Regions from separate parts of the Pseudarthrobacter sp. L19 genome, predicted to be linked through region 3. Evidence: predicted binding sites of a transcription regulator. Region 3 holds the regulator's gene; each other region holds the start of a gene.
What was found. The regulator HrcA, encoded in region 3, represses chaperone genes, less so after heat shock. The targets are predictions, from matches to a motif close to TTNGCACTCGNNNNNNNCGAGTGCNAA.

Region 1 (5,869 bases), 700 kb from region 3:
ACTGGTCATCGGTTTCTCCTGCGGTGACGTCATGGCCATGACGTTTCCGGCTTGGGGGTCGGCTCGTTCCACGTCCGCGGCGTCCATCAGGAAGTCTCCAGCCGGCCGAAGCTGGCGGCTGTTCCGGAGCATGTAGGGAGCCACCCATACGATCCAGAGCGCAACAGCGACGACAAGGATCACTGAGCTGCTGAGAGGGAAGTCCACACTCAAAACCGTAAGAGCTTGAGGGCGTGGCGGACCGCATTAGCGGCGGTGTGTCGCGGCGCGGCCGGAGAAACTGTCCGACGTGACGAAAACGCAGGTCAGGACGGCGTTTCCCGTTGGCGTACCGGGCCCTCCCGGAGCCAACGGCCCAGCAGGCCCTCGGGGACTTCCTCGGCCGTCAGCGCAAAGCTGCGGTGGTCCGCCCAGCGGCCGTTGATGTGCAGGTACCGGGGCCGGTACCCCTCATCCCGGAAGCCGAGTTTCTCGACCACCCGCAGGCTGGGACCGTTCTCCGGCCGGATGTTGATTTCCATCCGGTGCAGCCCGAGGGTGCGGAAGCAGTGGTCCGTGGCCATGGCCACCGCGGTGGGGGCGATGCCCTGCCCGGCCCGGTCCTGGTCCACCCAGTACCCCAGCGTGGCCATCATGGCTGAGCCCCACACAATAGAGGAAACGGTCAGTTGCCCCACTATGACGGGTTCCCGGTGTCCCGGTGTCCAGGCGGCGATCACGAACGGCAGGGCCGTCGCCTGCGCCGCCTGGGCCTTCAGCGAACTCACCATCTGCCGGTAGTTGGGCAGGCCACCCCCGGGGGCCGGGTTGGACGCCTCCCAGGGCGCCAGCCACTGCTCGTTCCGGGCGCGGAGGGCGCTCCACTCGCGGCGGTCACGGCACCGGATCGGCCGCAGGACCAGGTCGCCGCTCTCCAGCGTGACCGGCCACGTGAAGCTGCCCCCACGGGACTAGTGCGTCAGGCCGGCGGTGAAGCCCGGCAGCCACTCCCGCAGGCCCGGGCCCAGGTCTTCGCTGTCGCAGGCCAGCTGCACGCAGGCCTTCAGGTAGCTCAGCTTGTCGCCGGTGTCGTAGCGGCGGCCGCGGAAGACGACGCCGTACACGCCGTAGCCCTCACCCTCGCCGGCGGCGAGTTCCTGCAGGGCGTCGGTGAGCTGGATTTCGCCGCCGCGGCCGGGTTCGGTGCGCTCCAGCACGTCGAAGACGGCCGGGTGCAGGACGTAACGGCCGATGATCGCCAGGTTGGAGGGCGCGTCTTCGACGTCGGGCTTCTCCACGAGGTGGTTGATGCGCACGTAGTCTTCGCCGTCGACGGCCTCGACGTCGGCGCAGCCGTAGGCGCTGATCTGGGACGGATCAACTTCGATCAGGGCCACGACCGAGCCGCCGGTCTTGGCCTGCACCTCGATCATGGTGCTCAGCAGTTCGTCGCGGGCGTCGATCAGGTCATCACCGAGCAGGACGGCGAACGGCTCGTAGCCGACGTGCTGCTTGGCACGCAGCACAGCGTGGCCGAGGCCCATCGGGTCACCCTGGCGGACGTAGTGGATGTCGCCGAGGTTGCTGGCGGCCTGGATGGACTCGAGCTTGGCGGTGTCGCCCTTCGCTTCGAGGGTCGCCTCCAGGGTGGGGACCCGGTCGAAGTGGTCTTCAAGGGCCCGCTTGCTGCGCCCCGTGATCATCAGGACGTCGTTGAGGCCCACCTTGACGGCTTCCTCGACCACGTACTGGATGGCCGGCTTATCGACGACGGGCAGCATCTCCTTCGGCATCGCCTTGGTGGCGGGAAGGAAGCGGGTGCCGAGGCCCGCAGCGGGGATGACGGCCTTGCGGACGGAGGCGTTAGGTGTCTTCACCCGACTAATCTAACCGAGGGGGCAAACATCAGGTAATTGCCAGTACAGTGCGGCCGTGGCGTTTTTGCCCGGCCGGCGAGGCGAAGGAGCCACCGCATGGACACGCACGACAAGGACACCAAGGAAGCGATCCGCAGCCGGCATCGGCAGCGTCGGGCGGCAATGACTCCGTTGGCGCGTTCGGCGGCCGGTGCAGGCCTGGCGGTGCATGGCGCCGCGTGGGCGGCTTCGCTGACCGACGGCGGAACGGGCACCTTCGCGGCCTACCTGGGGGTCGGTTCGGAGCCGCCGACTCTCCCCTGCTGGAGGCCCTGCACGACGCCGGGCACAGGGTGTTGCTTCCCGTCTGCGAGCCGGACCTGGAACTGAGCTGGGTGGTGTGGACGCCGCAGAGCGAATACGCGCGGAGCCGGTACGCGCCGCTTCAGGAACCGGTCGGTGAACGGCTCGGCACCGATGCCGTGGCGGGGGCCGCCGGAATCTTCGTTCCCGCCACCGCGGTGGACCTCGACGGAAACCGGATCGGCCAGGGCGGCGGCTACTACGACAAGTTCCTCGCCGCCCTCTCGGCCCTCCCCGGGGACAATGGCAGCCACCCGGTGCCGACTGCCGGCGTCGTCTACGCAGATGAAGTGCTGCCCGCGGGCACCATCCCCGTCGAAGTCTTCGACAGGAAGGTCGGCGCCGCGCTCACGCCCGCGGGCCTTGTTCCGACCAGCGCCGGCCGCTGACGCCGCGTATTCTTCCGCCTGTTCGCGCGGTGATAGAATTAGCACTCAGGCCCTGTGACTGCTAATCTCCTGGCTCCCCGAGCCAGCCGCCCCTCGTGGAGCGGACGGGAGGGATGCACTACGGGACCTGCTCGTTTGTCCTAGAGGAGGAACCCAGTGCCCACGTACGCCTACGCTTGCAAGGACTGCAACCACGCCTTCGAGACCGTGCAGTCGTTCTCCGATGAATCGCTGACGACCTGCCCGGAGTGCCAGGGAACGTTGCGCAAGAAGTTCAACAGCGTCGGAGTCGTCTTCAAGGGCTCCGGCTTCTACCGGACCGATTCCCGCGATTCCAAGGGCAGCTCGGTGGCGCCCGCCGCACCGGCTGCCACCCCGGCCGCGGCTCCGACCGCCGCCGCCAACTAGGGCACCTGCAGCTTCCCGCTGCAGCTTGTCCACATAGCCCGACCCGGGGCTAAGCCCGCCGCGTTCAGGCTCCTAGCGTGGAGCCATGGCACCAGCAAGGCTTCCCTTCTCCCGGCCCGGGTCTGCCGGGGGCCCGCCCGTTGCGGGCCGGCCCGCGGGAGGACGCTCCCTTCCCTCCCGCAGGTCCGCACCGCGTCGCCTCCGTCGATGGGTGGGGCGCAACCGCAGGCTGATCGCCGCCCTTCTGCTGTGCCTGGCCGCCGGGCTCGCAGTCCAGCAGCTTACTCCCGCTCCCCCGCCGACGGTCACGGCCTGGGCCGCGGCCGGGGACCTTCCGGCGGGGCGGCTCCTCGCCGCGGGGGATCTCATGGCCGTCCAGGTTCCGCCAGGGGTCTTACCTGACGCGGCCGTTGACCCGTCGACAGCCGAGGGGCAGCAACTGGGCGTCGCGTTGAGCCGGGGGCAGTTGCTGAGTTCATCGTTCTTTGTCGGACCCGGCCTGTTGACCGGCACCCCACCCGGTTCCGCCGCCGTGCCGTTGCGCATGGCTGATCCCGCCTCGATCCAGCTGGTCTCCCCGGTCAACTGGTCAACATCGTGCTGACCGGCGGCAACGGGTTTGAGCAGGCGGCGACGTCGCAGATTCTCGCCGCGCGCGTCCCGGTGCTCTGGACCTCCGCCCGGGGCGGCAAATCCGGGCAATGGCTCGGCGCCGGCGATACGGACGGGCTGATGGTGGTCGCGGCCGACCCGGAGCAGTCCAGAAAGCTTGCCGGCGCATCGACGCAGGGAAAGTTGTTTTTCGTCTTGGTTGGCCCCGGCGGGCCGTAGTCACGCTGCGGGCGTGCTGTGGCCCACCGTGCTGCGCAGGCCCCGGCCCCCTGGCGTCAGCCCCAGTGCGGTGGCTTCTGTTCCTGCAGCCAGGCGTCGTGGTCATACCCGCCGGGCTCGTCGCCCCAGCGTCGGGGATCATCCTCCGCGGCCTTGGTGGGAAGAATCCCCGCCGGGGACGCGCTGTGTGCAGCGGCGCCTTCGGCCCGGGACGGCTGACCGGAAGCACGGGCTGCAGTCCGGTCCGCGTCCTGATCCGGGGAGCCGGCACTCCGGCCGACTCCGGCCCGGGCTTCGCTGTCGGTATCCATGCTGGCCGCCGTGGCGGGTTCCTTGTATGCCTCGCTCGGCTGGTTCGGGTTGTCGTTTGCGGCGCTGTGCTGACTGGTCACGTCCGCCTCCTTAGTACTGCTCGTAAATTCCTGCTGGTGCGCCGCCGCGGCCCAGGCTGTGGGCGCCTGGCCGGAGGCTGCATACGCGTCCCGGGAGCTCTCGAGCCCGAAACTTTCCATGTCGTCCGAGAAGCCCGGCGCGGTCCCGATCCGGGAGGACACCACCGGCTTCTCCAATCCAAGGTACCCGCCAATCCGGTCCGCGCACACGGAGGGATCGGTGAAGACCTCGATGGTCCACAGCGGCATGTAACGCCAGCCCAGGCGTTCCAGCAGCTGCGGCCGGAGCCGGCTTCGTTCGCGGACGGTCATCCGCCGGTAACGCTCGGTTCCGTCGGACTCGATGGCCACCGGACGCGGGATGTCGGCGTCGTCCTGTCCAATCGTGTGCAGTGGATCCGCGGCTGCCACCATGTCCAGGGCCCCGTCGTACTGGTGCCAGACGCGGGCGCCGCGGGCGCGGAGCCTGTCGCCGAGGTCCGTGACCAACGGGTCGGCACCGAGGGCCTGCTCGCTGGCGGCAGCCCGGGAGGCGGGGCTGCCCAGGTCCGAGTTGCCGGCAATCTCCCGGTCGATCAGCTCGTAGAAGTCGACGGCCCCGTGGCTCAGCCGGGAGCTGTCCAGATCCTCGGGCCGGAAGCAGGTCAGCACGTGGAGGGAGCGCCGGGCACGGGTCATCGCCAGGGCGAACTTGGCGCGGCCGCCGTCGACGGACAGGGGACCCAGGCTGTGCAGCGCACGGCCGTGCGGCGTGCGGCCGTACCCGGGCGAGAAGATCACGCGGTCGCGGACCAGGCCCTGCGCACGTTCGAGGTCGACGACGCGGAACGATTCGGTGCCCGCGGTGAAGAAGCCCGCCAGGAGCGGGTAGTTCGGCAGCTGCAGACGGATGGCCTCGCCGATCCGGGCGGCGTGCCGCAGGCTGCCGGTGACGACGGCGAGGGAGGTCCTCGGACGCAGCCTCGCGTGATCGAAGACGAGTTCCACGACACGGTTCACCTCGGCCAGGACAGACTCGACGCCGTCCTGGTCGGCGCTCGGCAGACCCGTTCCGTCCGGCAGGTACTCGACCGTGAGGGCGCGGTCCAGGCCGGTCGCGGACTGCCCCTCCGGCAGCCGCCGGAGTTCGCCGTCGTAAAAGTTCTTGCTCAGCTGCCGGACCAGATCCTCGTCCACGGCACGGTAGACGGTCCGGAGCCTGCGCACCGGCAACACCGCCGCCAGGCACTGGTAGGCGCTGTCGACGCGGTGGTGGGAGCTCTCTCCCGCCGCCAGCCGCTCGACACCCACGGTAAAGGTCCGCGGGCTGGCGATCCTGTCGTCGCCAAAGGCAATGACCTGGCGGGACCGCGCAACCGCGGGGAGCACAGCCTGCAGGGAGGTCGCCTCGGCATCGAGGATCACCACCGCGTCGAAGTGCTGTTCGGCGGGCAGCAGGCTGGTCATCAGGTACGGACTGATGGACCAGACGGGCACGAGCATGGGGATGAGTTCGGCCGACTGGGCGGTGAGCGCCGCCGGCGTGACCCGGCCGTCCTTAAGCAGGCTCCGAAGGAGTTCGGCTTGCCGCGGGTGCTCGGCCAGCGCCGCCCGCCAACGCTCTGCGAGCTTCCATCGCAGCCGGGCCGCGCCGCTGGCGATGTGGGCGTTG
Region 2 (5,869 bases), 720 kb from region 3:
GCAGTTCGGGGGCGCAGATGTAGGCGATGTGCTCGTCCACCAGGTGTCCGCCGAGCCGGAGCGCGACGTCGGCCACGAGTCCGGCGCGGATCACGGCCCCGTCGGGTTCGTAGAGGTACCCGGACACCGGGCCTACGGGGGCCGCCGGGCCGCCGTCGAAGTCCTCGGCGCTGGTGAGCTCCGCCGCCCCCCGCGGGCCGAGCACCAGAGCGGCGCGGCGGATGCCCGGGCGGCGGACGGCGTTGAACCACAGGGCCACCTCGGTGACGTCGCCGCCCACCGAAACCCACTGTGCCTCGCAGTCCGCGGGGATCGCGGGGTGGGGGATCCCGGGGCCCATCTTCACGCCGACGGCGCGGCCGGAGGCGGCCAGCGACTCGACAAAGGACAGGGGCGGGGAGAAGTCCTCCGGGTCCCAGAGCCTGGTAGTGCCCGAGGTGGACGTGGTCCGGCGGGCCGGATCCAGCCAAACCCCGTCGATCCCGTCCAGGGGCACGGATTCCGCGTCGGCGTGGACCACGGTGGCGTTCCGGAACGGGATCAGGTTCATCGTGGCGCAGGCAGCGGTGGTCTCATCCAGCTCCACCGCGGTCACCCTCAGGTCCAGGGACGCCAGGGCCATCGCATCGGCGCCGAGGCCGCAGCCCAGGTCCGCGACGTGGGTGACCCCCGCCTCCGCGAAGCGCTGGGCGTGCCGGGCAGCGACCGTGAGCCGCGTGGCCTGCTCCAGGCCGGCACGGGTGAAGATCATCTGCCGGGCGAATTCGCCGAACTTGGCCTCCGCCTTGGTCCGCAGCCGGGACTGCGTCAAGGCCGCGGAGACCAGATCCGCCGGGTGACCTGCCTTGCGGAGCGCCGCGTTGAGCTGGAACGCCTCCTCCTCGCGGTACGGGCCCAGCGAGGACAACAGTTCCCACCCCGCCGGATTGAGCAGTGGTGCGATCTGGTCCTGCGGTGTCTCAGCCATGCCATCGATCGTAGTTCAGGCCCGGGAACCCCGCGGCGCCCACTAGGCTTGACGGCATGAACGACAGGAACACGGAAACCGATGGAACGGCAGCGGGGGAGGCTCCGGGCCGCCGGGGATTGGCGCGTTACGCCCGCCCGGCTTTGATCGCCGGCATCGTGGTCGCCGTCGTCTGTGTCGCGCTGCTCGTGATCATCTTCCTCCTCGACACCTTCAACGCAACGGTTTACTCGGTGGACGGCAAGGACGTCGCGGACGCCACCGACGAGGCCCGGGCCATCCGCGACACCTACGCCGGGGTCCGGATCGGCAGCATCATCTTCCTCGTCGCCGGCGTCATCGCGGCCCTGGCCGGCGGGTTCCTGCTCTACCGGACGCGCAACGACGTGCCCCGGGTGGAGGAGGACGACGACGGACTGGAGTGGGACTACGACGACCTGGCGGGGGAGTAGCCGGGCCGCTCGCCCGTCCGCTCTTCCAGACGGCCGTTCGCCAGATGAACTTCTGGCACTCACCTTGACCGAGTGCTAACTCCTTACATAGAGTCGTCATTAGCACTCCCCCTAGGCGGGTGCTAATACCAAAGCATCAGCTGCCAGGCTGCTGCCGGCACCGCGACGACGGTCTGTACGCATGGCACCACCGCTTTGAAGTCCATGAATTTGCTGACGAAAAGGAGAGGTCCGAGTGTCGGTCTCTATTAAGCCTCTTGAGGATCGTATTGTTGTCCGCCCGCTCGAAGCCGAGCAGACCACGGCCTCCGGCCTGGTTATCCCGGACTCCGCACAGGAGAAGCCGCAGGAAGGCGAAGTTGTCGCGGTAGGCCCCGGCCGCTTCGATGACAACGGCAACCGCGTTCCCGTCGACGTTGCCGTTGGCGACGTCGTCATCTACTCCAAGTACGGCGGAACCGAAGTCAAGACCGGCGGTGTCGAGTACCTCGTACTGTCCGCCCGCGACGTTCTGGCGATCGTCGTAAAGTAACTCTCTTGGATCCCCGCGCCGCCGGACCGTCAGCAATGAACGGAACGGCTGCGCGGGGTTCTTTCGTGAAAGGACAACACCATGGCAAAGCAGCTCGCGTTTAACGACGCTGCCCGCCGGTCCCTCGAGGCCGGTATCGATAAGCTCGCCAACACCGTCAAGGTGACGCTCGGCCCCCGCGGCCGCAACGTCGTTCTGGACAAGAAGTGGGGCGCCCCCACGATCACCAACGACGGCGTGACCATTGCCCGCGAGGTTGAGTTGGACGACCCGTACGAGAACCTGGGCGCGCAGCTGGCCAAGGAGGTCGCCACCAAGACCAACGACGTCGCCGGTGACGGCACCACCACCGCGACGGTGCTGGCGCAGGCCCTGGTCAAGGAGGGCCTGCGCAACGTTGCCGCCGGCGCCGCCCCGGGCCAGATCAAGCGCGGCATCGAGGTCTCCGTCGAGGCCATCGCTGCCCGCCTGCTGGAGAACGCCCGTCCGGTTGAGGGGACCCAGGTGGCGAACGTTGCTGCCATCTCCGCGCAGAGCGACGAGGTCGGCGAACTGCTGGCCGAGGCGTTCGGCAAGGTCGGCAAGGATGGTGTGATCACCATCGAGGAGTCCTCCACCACGCAGACCGAACTCGTCCTGACCGAGGGCATGCAGTTCGACAAGGGCTACCTGTCCCCGTACTTCATCACCGACGCGGACCGGCAGGAAGCCGTCCTCGAGGACGCTCTCATCCTGATCAACCAGGGCAAGATCTCCTCGCTGCAGGACTTCCTGCCGCTGCTGGAGAAGGCCCTGCAGGCCTCCAAGCCGCTGTTCATCATTGCCGAGGACGTCGACGGCGAGGCCCTGTCCACGCTGATCGTCAACCGCATCCGCGGCACCCTGAACGTCGTCGCCGTCAAGGCTCCCGGCTTCGGTGACCGCCGCAAGGCCATGCTGCAGGACATCGCGACACTGACCGGCGCGCAGGTCGTCTCCCCGGAACTGGGCCTCAGCCTGGACACCGTGGGGCTGGAGGTCCTCGGCACCGCGCGGCGTATCACCGTCACCAAGGACAACACCACGATCGTCGACGGTGCCGGTTCGGCCGAGGACGTTGCGGCCCGCGTCGCGCAGCTGCGCTCCGAGCTGACCCGCACCGACTCGGACTGGGACAAGGAAAAGCTGCAGGAACGCCTGGCCAAGCTGGCCGGCGGCATCGGCGTGATCAAGGTCGGCGCAGCCACCGAGGTCGAGCTGAAGGAAAAGAAGCACCGCATCGAAGATGCCGTTTCCTCCACGCGTGCCGCGCTGGAAGAAGGCATCGTCGCGGGCGGCGGCTCGGCCCTGGTCCACGCCCTCAAGGCCCTCGACGAGGACCCGACGGTCAAGGCACTCGACGGCGACGCGGCAGCAGCCGTGGGCATCGTCCGCCGGGCGCTGACCCAGCCGCTGCGCTGGATCGCCCAGAACGCCGGCTTCGACGGCTACGTCGTCGCCGCACGGGTGGCGGACTCGGCCGTCAACCAGGGCTTCAACGCGAAGACCGGTGAGTACGAGGACCTGATCGCCGCCGGTGTGATCGACCCCGTCAAGGTCACCCGCGCCGCCCTGCGGAACGCTGCCTCCATCGCCGCACTGGTTCTCACCACCGAGACCCTGGTGGCGGAGAAGCCGGCCGACGAGGACGAGCACGCCGGCCACCAGCACTAAGGTCAATGTGTAGTTCCGGCTGCACCATGTGCATCCAGAAAGAACGCCCCGGCATCGCGCCGGGGCGTTCTTTCGTCTCATGGCGCGCCTGTTTTGCCGCGGTGCGGCCTGGAACCGCATGGCCGGTTCACAAGCTCCTCACAGTCCGCCCTGCTTAACTCGCTGGGTGCATAACGGCGGCTGGCACCCCCGGCGCACCTTCCGTAAAGTGGAACACTTAGGTTTCGGCGGCCCGATGCGGGCCGTCCGTGGTGAGGAATTTTGATGACGCAGCAGGCGGGGCTCCAGGAAGCCGCCCTAACGGGCATTCCGGCCCGTCCCAACCGGAAACCCGGCTACCGGCCCGAGATCCAGGGGCTGCGGTCGCTGGCTGTCCTGATGGTGATGACGTACCACATCTGGTTTGGCCGGGTCTCCGGCGGTGTGGACGTTTTCCTGCTGGTTTCGGCGTTCCTCATGACCTTGCAGTTCGTGGGACGCTTCGAGGACGGGCGTCCGACCGCCCTGGTCAAACACTGGCTGCACCTCTTCCGCCGCCTCATCCCGGCGGCCGTCGTCGTGGTGGTCGCCACGCTGGCGGCGACGATCTTGTTCCTTCCCCGGACCCGGTGGCTGGACATCGTCGGCCAGGCCTGGGCGTCCCTGGTGTATTCCGAAAACTGGCTGCTGCAGGCCCAGGCCACCGACTACTACGCGTCGGACCACTCCTCGGCCAGCCCCTTCCAGCATTTTTGGTCGCTGTCCATCCAGGGGCAGGTGTTCATCCTCTGGCCCCTGATCTTCGTGGGTGCCGGGTTCCTCGCCAAGCGCTTCCGCCTCAAGTTCCGGGCGCTGCTGGCCTACGTTTTCGGGCTCGTCTTCGCAGTCTCCTTGACCTACTCCATCGTGTTCACAGCTTCCAACCAGACCGAAGCCTATTTCGACACCGGTGCCCGCCTGTGGGAATTTGCCCTCGGATCGCTCGTGGCGTTGGGCCTTCCGATCCTCCGGATTCCGGTCCCATGGCGGGTGCGCCTTGGGTGGCTTGGTATCGCCGCGATGCTGAGTTGCGGCTTCCTGCTGGACGTCCAGGCGTCCTTCCCTGGCAGCATCGCGCTGTGGCCCACCCTTGCCGCCGCTTGCGTGATCGTCGCCGGTCAGACCGGCAGCCGGTTTGGGGTGGATCGGATCCTCAGTTCCCGGCCGTTGGTCCGCCTCGGGGACACGTCCTACGCGATGTACCTCTGGCACTGGCCGCTCCTGGTCGTTGCGCTTGCCGTCCAGCAGCGCGGCCACGCCGGTCCAGTCACGGGCTCGGCGATCATCGTGGCCGCCATCGCGCTGGCCTACCTGACCACCCGGTTCGTGGAGCGCCCGTGGCGGCAGTGGAAGTGGCCGGAGGTAAAGCGGCGCCGGGCCTCACTCGCGATCGTGGCCGCCCTGACGGTCGCAGCCGTCCCACTGGTCGGGCTTCAGCTGGCGTTGTACTTCGAGAATCAGGGCATCCTGGCTAAGGCCGCGCGGAATAATCCCGGTGCCCGTGCGCTGCTGCCGGACTTCACAGAGCAGGCCGACGCCGACGCGGCGCTCCTTCCCGCGCCGGAGAACCTAGGTAAGGACTGGGCCAGTTTGCCGCAGCCGTGCAGCGGCACACTGGAGCCCCAGGACGCCACACTCCGCGGAGTGTGCAACGAAAACACCCAGAACGGGGATTCGGCGAAGAGGGTCCTCGTCCTCGGCGACTCACACGCAGAACAGTGGCTCCCGGCCCTTGAACCGGTGAGTGATGAGAAGGGATGGCGGCTCTACGCCATGCTGATGGGCGGCTGCAAGCCCGGCACGACTGCGCAGAACGCCAATGCTGACTGCGACAAGTTCAACGCCGCCGTCACCGCGGAGGTCAAGCGCAACCCCCCGAATGCAATCGTGGTGGTGGGCACCGCGGCGTCGCCCTCGTCATCCGGTGAAACGCTGATCCCCGGTCTTCAGTCCAGCCTCGACACGTGGACAGGACTCGGAATTCAGGTGGTCCTGCTGCGGGACAACCCACGGTTCGGCTTTGACATGGCTGATTGTGTCGTGACCAAGGGAAAGGACGATAAGGCGTGCCTGCCGGCCAAGAGTGGACTCTTCGCCGCAGATAACCCGCTCGACACCCTGGCGGACAGGGCCCCGAACGTCATCACACTGGATATGACCGACCTCATCTGCCGTGAAAACGACTGCCCCGGCGTTGTGGGCAACACC
Region 3 (5,869 bases):
CTTGCCCTCGGTGAACTGTTCGCCGCGGAGCTTGGCCAGCTGGCGCATCAGGTCTTCCTGGGCGGCGTCGAGCTTGGCGGGGGTCTCGACCTGGAGGTGGACCTTGAGGTCCCCGCGGCCGTAGCCGCGCAGGTGGGTGACGCCGAGGCCGCGCAGGGTGATGACCTCGCCGGACTGGGTGCCGCTCTTGACGTCGATTTCCTGCTGGCCGTCGAAGGTGTCCAGGGTCAGCTCGGTGCCGAGGGCAGCGGCCGTCATCGGAATGGTGAGGCTGGCGTGCAGGTCGTCGCCCTCGCGGACGAAGGTCGCGTCGTTGTTGACCCGGATCTCCACGTACAGGTCGCCCGAGGGGCCGCCCGCCGGGCCGGCCTCGCCCTGGCCGGAGAGCTGAATCCGGGTGCCGGTGGCGACGCCGGCGGGGACCTTGACGGTCAGGGACCGGCGGCTGCGGATCCGGCCCTGGCCGGCGCACTCGTTGCAGGGATCCTTGATGACGGTGCCGAAGCCCTCGCAGCTGCCGCAGGGGGCGGTGGTCATGACCTGGCCCAGGATGGAGCGGACCGGGCGCTGGACCTGGCCGCTGCCGCCGCAGATGTCGCAGCGTTCCGGGTGGCTGCCCTCGCGGCAGCAGGAGCCCTCACAAGTGGGGCAGGTGACGGCGGTGTCCACCTCGAGCTTCTTGTTGACGCCGAAGACGGCGTCGCGCAGCTCGATCCGGACGCTGATCAGCGCGTCCTGGCCGCGGCGGACGCGGGAGGCCGGGCCGCCGGCTCCGGCGGCGCCGCCGAAGAAGGTCTCAAAGATGTCTTGGAACGCGAAGCCCTGGCCGGCGTAGCTGCCGCCGCCGAAGCCGTTGTCCGTGCCGTTCTCGTTGCCGGTGGTGTCGTAGACGCGGCGCTTCTGCGGGTCGGAGAGCACCTCGTAGGCGTGGGTGACCGCCTTGAAGCGCTCGGACGCGTCCTCGCCCGGGTTAACGTCCGGGTGCAGGGTCCGCGCGAGTTTGCGGTAGGCCTTCTTGATTTCCTCGCCGGTTGCTTCGCGGGAGACTCCAAGAACGTCGTAGTGGCTGCTCAAAGTGTGTATCTCTTCCTTTTTGTACTGCCGGTGCTGGGCGACAAGACTGGTGGTGGATCCGGCCGGTCAGGGGCCGAGGATCCGTGAAAGGTAGCGGGCCACCGCGCGGACGGCGGCCATGGTGGTGGGGTAATCCATCCGGGTGGGGCCGAGGATGCCCACCTTGGCGGTGGCGTCCGGTCCGTACCCGGTGGCCACCACGGAGGCCTCGGAGAGCCCGTCATAGGGGTTCTCCCGACCAATGCTGACGGTCACGCCGCGGGGGTCCTCCGCCATGTCCGAGAGCAGCCGGAGCATGACCACCTGCTCCTCGAGGGCCTCGAGGACGGGGCCGATGCTCAGCGGAAAGTCAACGTTGGAGCGGGCCAGGTTGGCCGTGCCGGCCATGACCATCCGCTCCTCGCGGCTGCTGGCGGCCAGCGCCTCAAGTCCGCGGGCCAGCGCCTGGGCGGCGCCGCGGCGGGCGGGGGCGGTGCTGTCGACGACGTCGGGCAGGGTCTGCGGGAGCAGGCTCAACGGGGTGCCGCCCAGCCGGCCGAGGAAGACTCCCCGCAGCTCGGCGAGGGTCTCGTCGCCAAGGTCCTGGCCGACGTCGATGACGCGCTGTTCGACCTTGCCGGTGTCAGCGATAAGCACTGCCAGCACTTTCCGCGGTGCCAGCAACACGAACTCGATGTGCCGCACCCGGGCCCGGCTGAGCAGCGGGTACTGCACCACGGCCACCTGGTTGGTCAGTTGCGCCAGCAGGCGCACCGTCCGGTCCAGGACGTCGTCGAGGTCCTCTGAGCCCTCCAGCAGGGCCTGGATGGCCCGCCGCTCCGCCGGGGACAGCGGCTTGACCGCGGAGATGCGGTCCACGAAGAGCCGGTAGCCCTTGTCCGTGGGGATCCGGCCGGCGCTGGTGTGCGGGGCGGTGATCAGCCCCTCGTCTTCCAGCGCGGCCATGTCGTTGCGGATCGTTGCGCTGGAGACGCCCAGGTGGTGGCGTTCCACCAGCGCCTTGGAGCCCACGGGTTCACGGGAATGGACGTAGTCCTCCACGATGGCGCGCAGCACTTCGAGTTTGCGTGGTTCGCTCACGCCGCACCTCCAATCGAGCCTCAACCGTCAACCGGCGCCCGCCGCCCGGAAGAACCCGGGGGTTAGCACTCGGCATGCCTCAGTGCTAACCAGTCTAATATGTCCGGCCGCGTTGTTAGCATTGGATTCGCTCCGGGCGTGACCGTGGCAACCCGGGCGGCTGCCCGGCGCGGCCGGCCACCTACCCGGCCCTATGCAGTTCCCGTTGCAGTTCCGCCCCGATGCAAAGCAGTGTGTAACCGATGTCCTTCCAGAACTGGGGCCCGCAAGACCTCACCGCCCCCGCCCCCTCCCAGCTGCCCGAGGTCCCGGTGCAGCGCGGCATGGTCCTCGAGGACGTGCAGTCCGGCTGGGTGGGTGCCGTCACGCGGGTGGAGAAGTCCGGCGGCATGCACGTCGTGGCACTCGAGGACCGGCGCGGGAAGTCCCGGACCTTCCGCCTCGGCTACGGCTTCCTCTTGGAGGGCCGGCCCATCCGGCTGATGCCGCCGGCACCCCGGGCGGCCGCTGGACCGGCGGCCGGGACGCGCACGGCGTCCGGCTCGCTTCGCGTGGAAGGCCAGCGGGCGCAGGTGGCCAAGGCCAGCCGGATCTGGGTTGAGGGCAAGCACGACGCCGAACTGGTCGAGAAGGTCTGGGGCGACGACCTCCGGGTCGAGGGCATCGTCGTCGAGCCCCTGCACGGCATCGACGATCTCGCCGCCGCGGTCAAGGACTTCCGCCCGGGTCCCGGCCGCCGCCTCGGCGTCCTGGTGGACCACCTGGTGGCCGACTCCAAGGAGTCCAGGATCGCCGAGGCCGTCATGGCCTCCCCCGGCGCCCGCGGCAACGTCCTGATCGTCGGCCATCCCTACATCGACGTCTGGCAGGCCATCCGGCCGTCCGTGCTGGGCATCGAACGCTGGCCGGTGATCCCCCGCGGCGTGGACTGGAAGACCGGCATCCTGACCGCTTTCGGCTGGCCGCACAGCACCAAGGAGGACATCGGTTTGGGCTGGCAGAAACTCCTCGGCGCCGTCCGCAGCTACGCCGACCTGGAACCCTCGCTGCTGGGCCGGGTGGAGGAGGTCATCGACTTCCTCACCGCCCCGGGACAGTAGGGTCCGTCCGGCGAGGTGGCGGGCGACGGCGCCCAAGCAAGTATTCTTGATACGGTGGCCGCCACGTTTTGGCGGTGGCCGCGCCCGCACAGGTACCAACGCTCCACCGCAATCCAAAGGACGAAACGTGGCAGAAGACGCACGCGAACACACGGACCCCCAGGCCGGTTACGGCCAGTCGCAGTACCATGGCGTTCCCGCAAATGCGCTTCCCCTGACCGCCAGCGAGGACCGTCAGTGGGCCACCCTGTCGCACTTCGGCGGCATCCTCGGCTGCATCCCGTCGCTGCTGATCTACCTGATCTTCAAGGACCGCGGACCGTTTACCGCCCAGGAGTCCAAGGAGGCGCTGAACTTCACCCTGCCGCCGACGATCGCGGCCGTGGTAGCCAACCTTCTGGTGTTCATCCCCGTGGTGGGCAACCTGTTCGCTGTCCTGGCCACGGTCATCTGGATCGCACTGGCCTGCTTTTCCGTGGCTGCCGGCATCCACGTCAACCGTGGCCAGCCGCACCGCTACGAGTTCAACCTTCGCTGGATCAAGTAGCGCCGGTTCCCACAACGCTGACGGGCACCCCGGGATTTCTCCCGGGGTGCCCGTTTTTGTCTGGTGTGTGCGGTTCGTTGGCCCGGCGGGGTCAGTCCGGCAGCAGGCGGCGGACGACGGCGTCGGCCAGGAGGCGTCCCTTCAGCGTGAGGACCAGCCGGCCGCGGAAGGCCTGTGCCGGTTCCACGAGCCCATCGGCGATCAATCCCGCGACCGCGTGCCGGCCGGTTTCCTCCAGTCCGCCCAGGCTGGGGATGTCCAGGCCTGAGACCAGCCGCGCCTCCAGCATGATGCGCTCGATATTGCGGGTCTCCGGGTCCAGGGTATCCCGCCCGGCCGCCGGGGAGGCGCCGGAGTCCAGCCGCGCCGCGTAGGCGACGGGGTGCTTGACGTTCCACCAGCGGACCCCGCCGACGTGCGAGTGGGCCCCCGGCCCGATACCCCACCAGTCGTCACCACGCCAGTAGGCGAGGTTGTGGCGGCAGGCCTGCTCCGGCGTCGCCGCCCAGTTGCTGACCTCGTACCAGCCCAGCCCGGCAACGGAAATGAGCTCGTCGGCCAGTTCGTACTTGGCCGCGTGGTCGTCGTCGTCGATCCCCGGGACCTCGCCGCGGCGGATCTGGGCGGCGAGCTTCGTGCCCTCCTCGACGATCAGGGCGTAGGCGCTGATGTGGTCCGGGCGGTAGGACAGGGCCGTCTCCAGCGAGTGGCGCCAGTCCTCCAGCGACTCGCCGGGCGTGCCGTAGATCAGGTCGAGGCTGACGGCCAGCCCGGCCTCCCTGGCCCATTCGACCACCAGAGGCACCCGGCTGGGCGTGTGGGTCCGGTCCAGGACCTTGAGGACGTGCGGCACGGCGGACTGCATCCCGAAAGACACGCGGGTGAAGCCGGCGTCGGCCAGCAGCTGCAGGGACTCGCGGGTCACCGAGTCCGGGTTCGCCTCGGTGGTCACCTCGGCGCCGGGGGCCAGGCCCCAGGTGTCGATTGCGGCACGCAGGATGCGGGCCAGGTCTTCCGCGGGAAGCAGGGTGGGGGTGCCGCCGCCGAAGAAGACGGTGCTCAGCGGACGCTCCGGCAGCCCGGAGGCAGTCAGGGCGCGGGCCGCGAACCCGACCTCCGCCACGGCGGTCTCGGCATAGGCATCTTGGGACGCCCCGCCGCCGAGTTCCGTGGCGGTGTAGGTGTTGAAGTCGCAGTAGCCGCAGCGCACCGCGCAGAACGGGATGTGGACGTAAAGCCCGAAGGCCCGGCCCCCGGCGCCCTCCAGCGCCTGGGCGGGCAACAGCCCGTCCGACGGCGCGGGGTCGCCGAGGGGTAGTGCGCTTGGCATGGTTACTTCTTGGCCTTGTCCTTGGATTCTTCCGTGGTCAGGGCGGCGATGAACGCCTCCTGCGGCACCTCGACGCGGCCCACCATCTTCATGCGCTTCTTGCCTTCCTTCTGCTTCTCGAGCAGTTTGCGCTTTCGGGTGATGTCACCGCCGTAGCACTTGGCGAGCACGTCCTTGCGGATGGCGCGGATGCTCTCGCGGGCGATGATGCGGGAGCCGATGGCGGCCTGGATGGGCACCTCGAACTGCTGCCGCGGGATCAGTTCACGCAGCTTGCCGGTCATCATCACACCGTAGGCGTAGGCCTTGTCCCGGTGGGTGATGGCGCTGAACGCGTCCACCTGCTCGCCCTGGAGCATGATGTCGACCTTGACCAGGTCGGCGACCTGGTCGCCGTCGGCCTTCCAGTCCAGCGAGCCGTAGCCGCGGGTGCGGGACTTGAGGATGTCGAAGAAGTCGAAGACGATCTCGGCCAGCGGGAGCCGGTAGCGGATTTCGACGCGGTCCTCGGAGAGGTAGTCCATGCCGCCCATGACGCCGCGGCGGCTCTGGCAGAGCTCCATGATGGCGCCGACAAACTCGTTCGGCGCGAGGATGGTCGCTGAGACCATCGGTTCGCGGACCTCGGCCACCTTGCCCGTGGGGTACTCGCTGGGGTTGGTCACGTGGATGACCTTCTTGTCCTCCAGCGTGACCTCGTACTCGACGTTCGGGGCGGTGGAGATCAGGTCCAGGTTG

Region 1: ACRQ5B_RS10510 (FmdB family zinc ribbon protein) is a predicted target of HrcA. The motif match lies at 2,626-2,652, and genes of this name have one in related genera.
Region 2: groES (co-chaperone GroES) is a predicted target of HrcA. The motif match lies at 1,472-1,498, and genes of this name have one in related genera.

The regions. Positions count from the first base shown of each region.
Region 1 covers NZ_CP193935.1:2,204,614-2,210,482, reverse strand. Annotated here, with positions in the region: gene ACRQ5B_RS10525 (GNAT family N-acetyltransferase) at 306-917, opposite strand; gene galU (UTP--glucose-1-phosphate uridylyltransferase GalU) at 951-1,856, opposite strand; gene ACRQ5B_RS10515 (5-formyltetrahydrofolate cyclo-ligase) at 2,189-2,587, shown strand; gene ACRQ5B_RS10510 (FmdB family zinc ribbon protein) at 2,744-2,995, shown strand; gene ACRQ5B_RS10505 (hypothetical protein) at 3,207-3,599, shown strand; gene ACRQ5B_RS10500 (hypothetical protein) at 3,593-3,826, shown strand; gene ACRQ5B_RS10495 (DUF4011 domain-containing protein) at 3,883-5,869, opposite strand, start outside.
Region 2 covers NZ_CP193935.1:2,179,590-2,185,458, forward strand. Annotated here, with positions in the region: gene ACRQ5B_RS10400 (THUMP-like domain-containing protein) at 1-967, opposite strand, end outside; gene ACRQ5B_RS10405 (hypothetical protein) at 1,024-1,419, shown strand; gene groES (co-chaperone GroES) at 1,655-1,951, shown strand; gene groL (chaperonin GroEL) at 2,033-3,643, shown strand; gene ACRQ5B_RS10420 (acyltransferase family protein) at 3,908-5,869, shown strand, end outside.
Region 3 covers NZ_CP193935.1:2,900,223-2,906,091, reverse strand. Annotated here, with positions in the region: gene dnaJ (molecular chaperone DnaJ) at 1-1,074, opposite strand, end outside; gene hrcA (heat-inducible transcriptional repressor HrcA) at 1,141-2,154, opposite strand; gene ACRQ5B_RS13885 (DUF3097 domain-containing protein) at 2,397-3,254, shown strand; gene ACRQ5B_RS13880 (DUF4870 domain-containing protein) at 3,382-3,801, shown strand; gene hemW (radical SAM family heme chaperone HemW) at 3,893-5,131, opposite strand; gene lepA (translation elongation factor 4) at 5,134-5,869, opposite strand, start outside.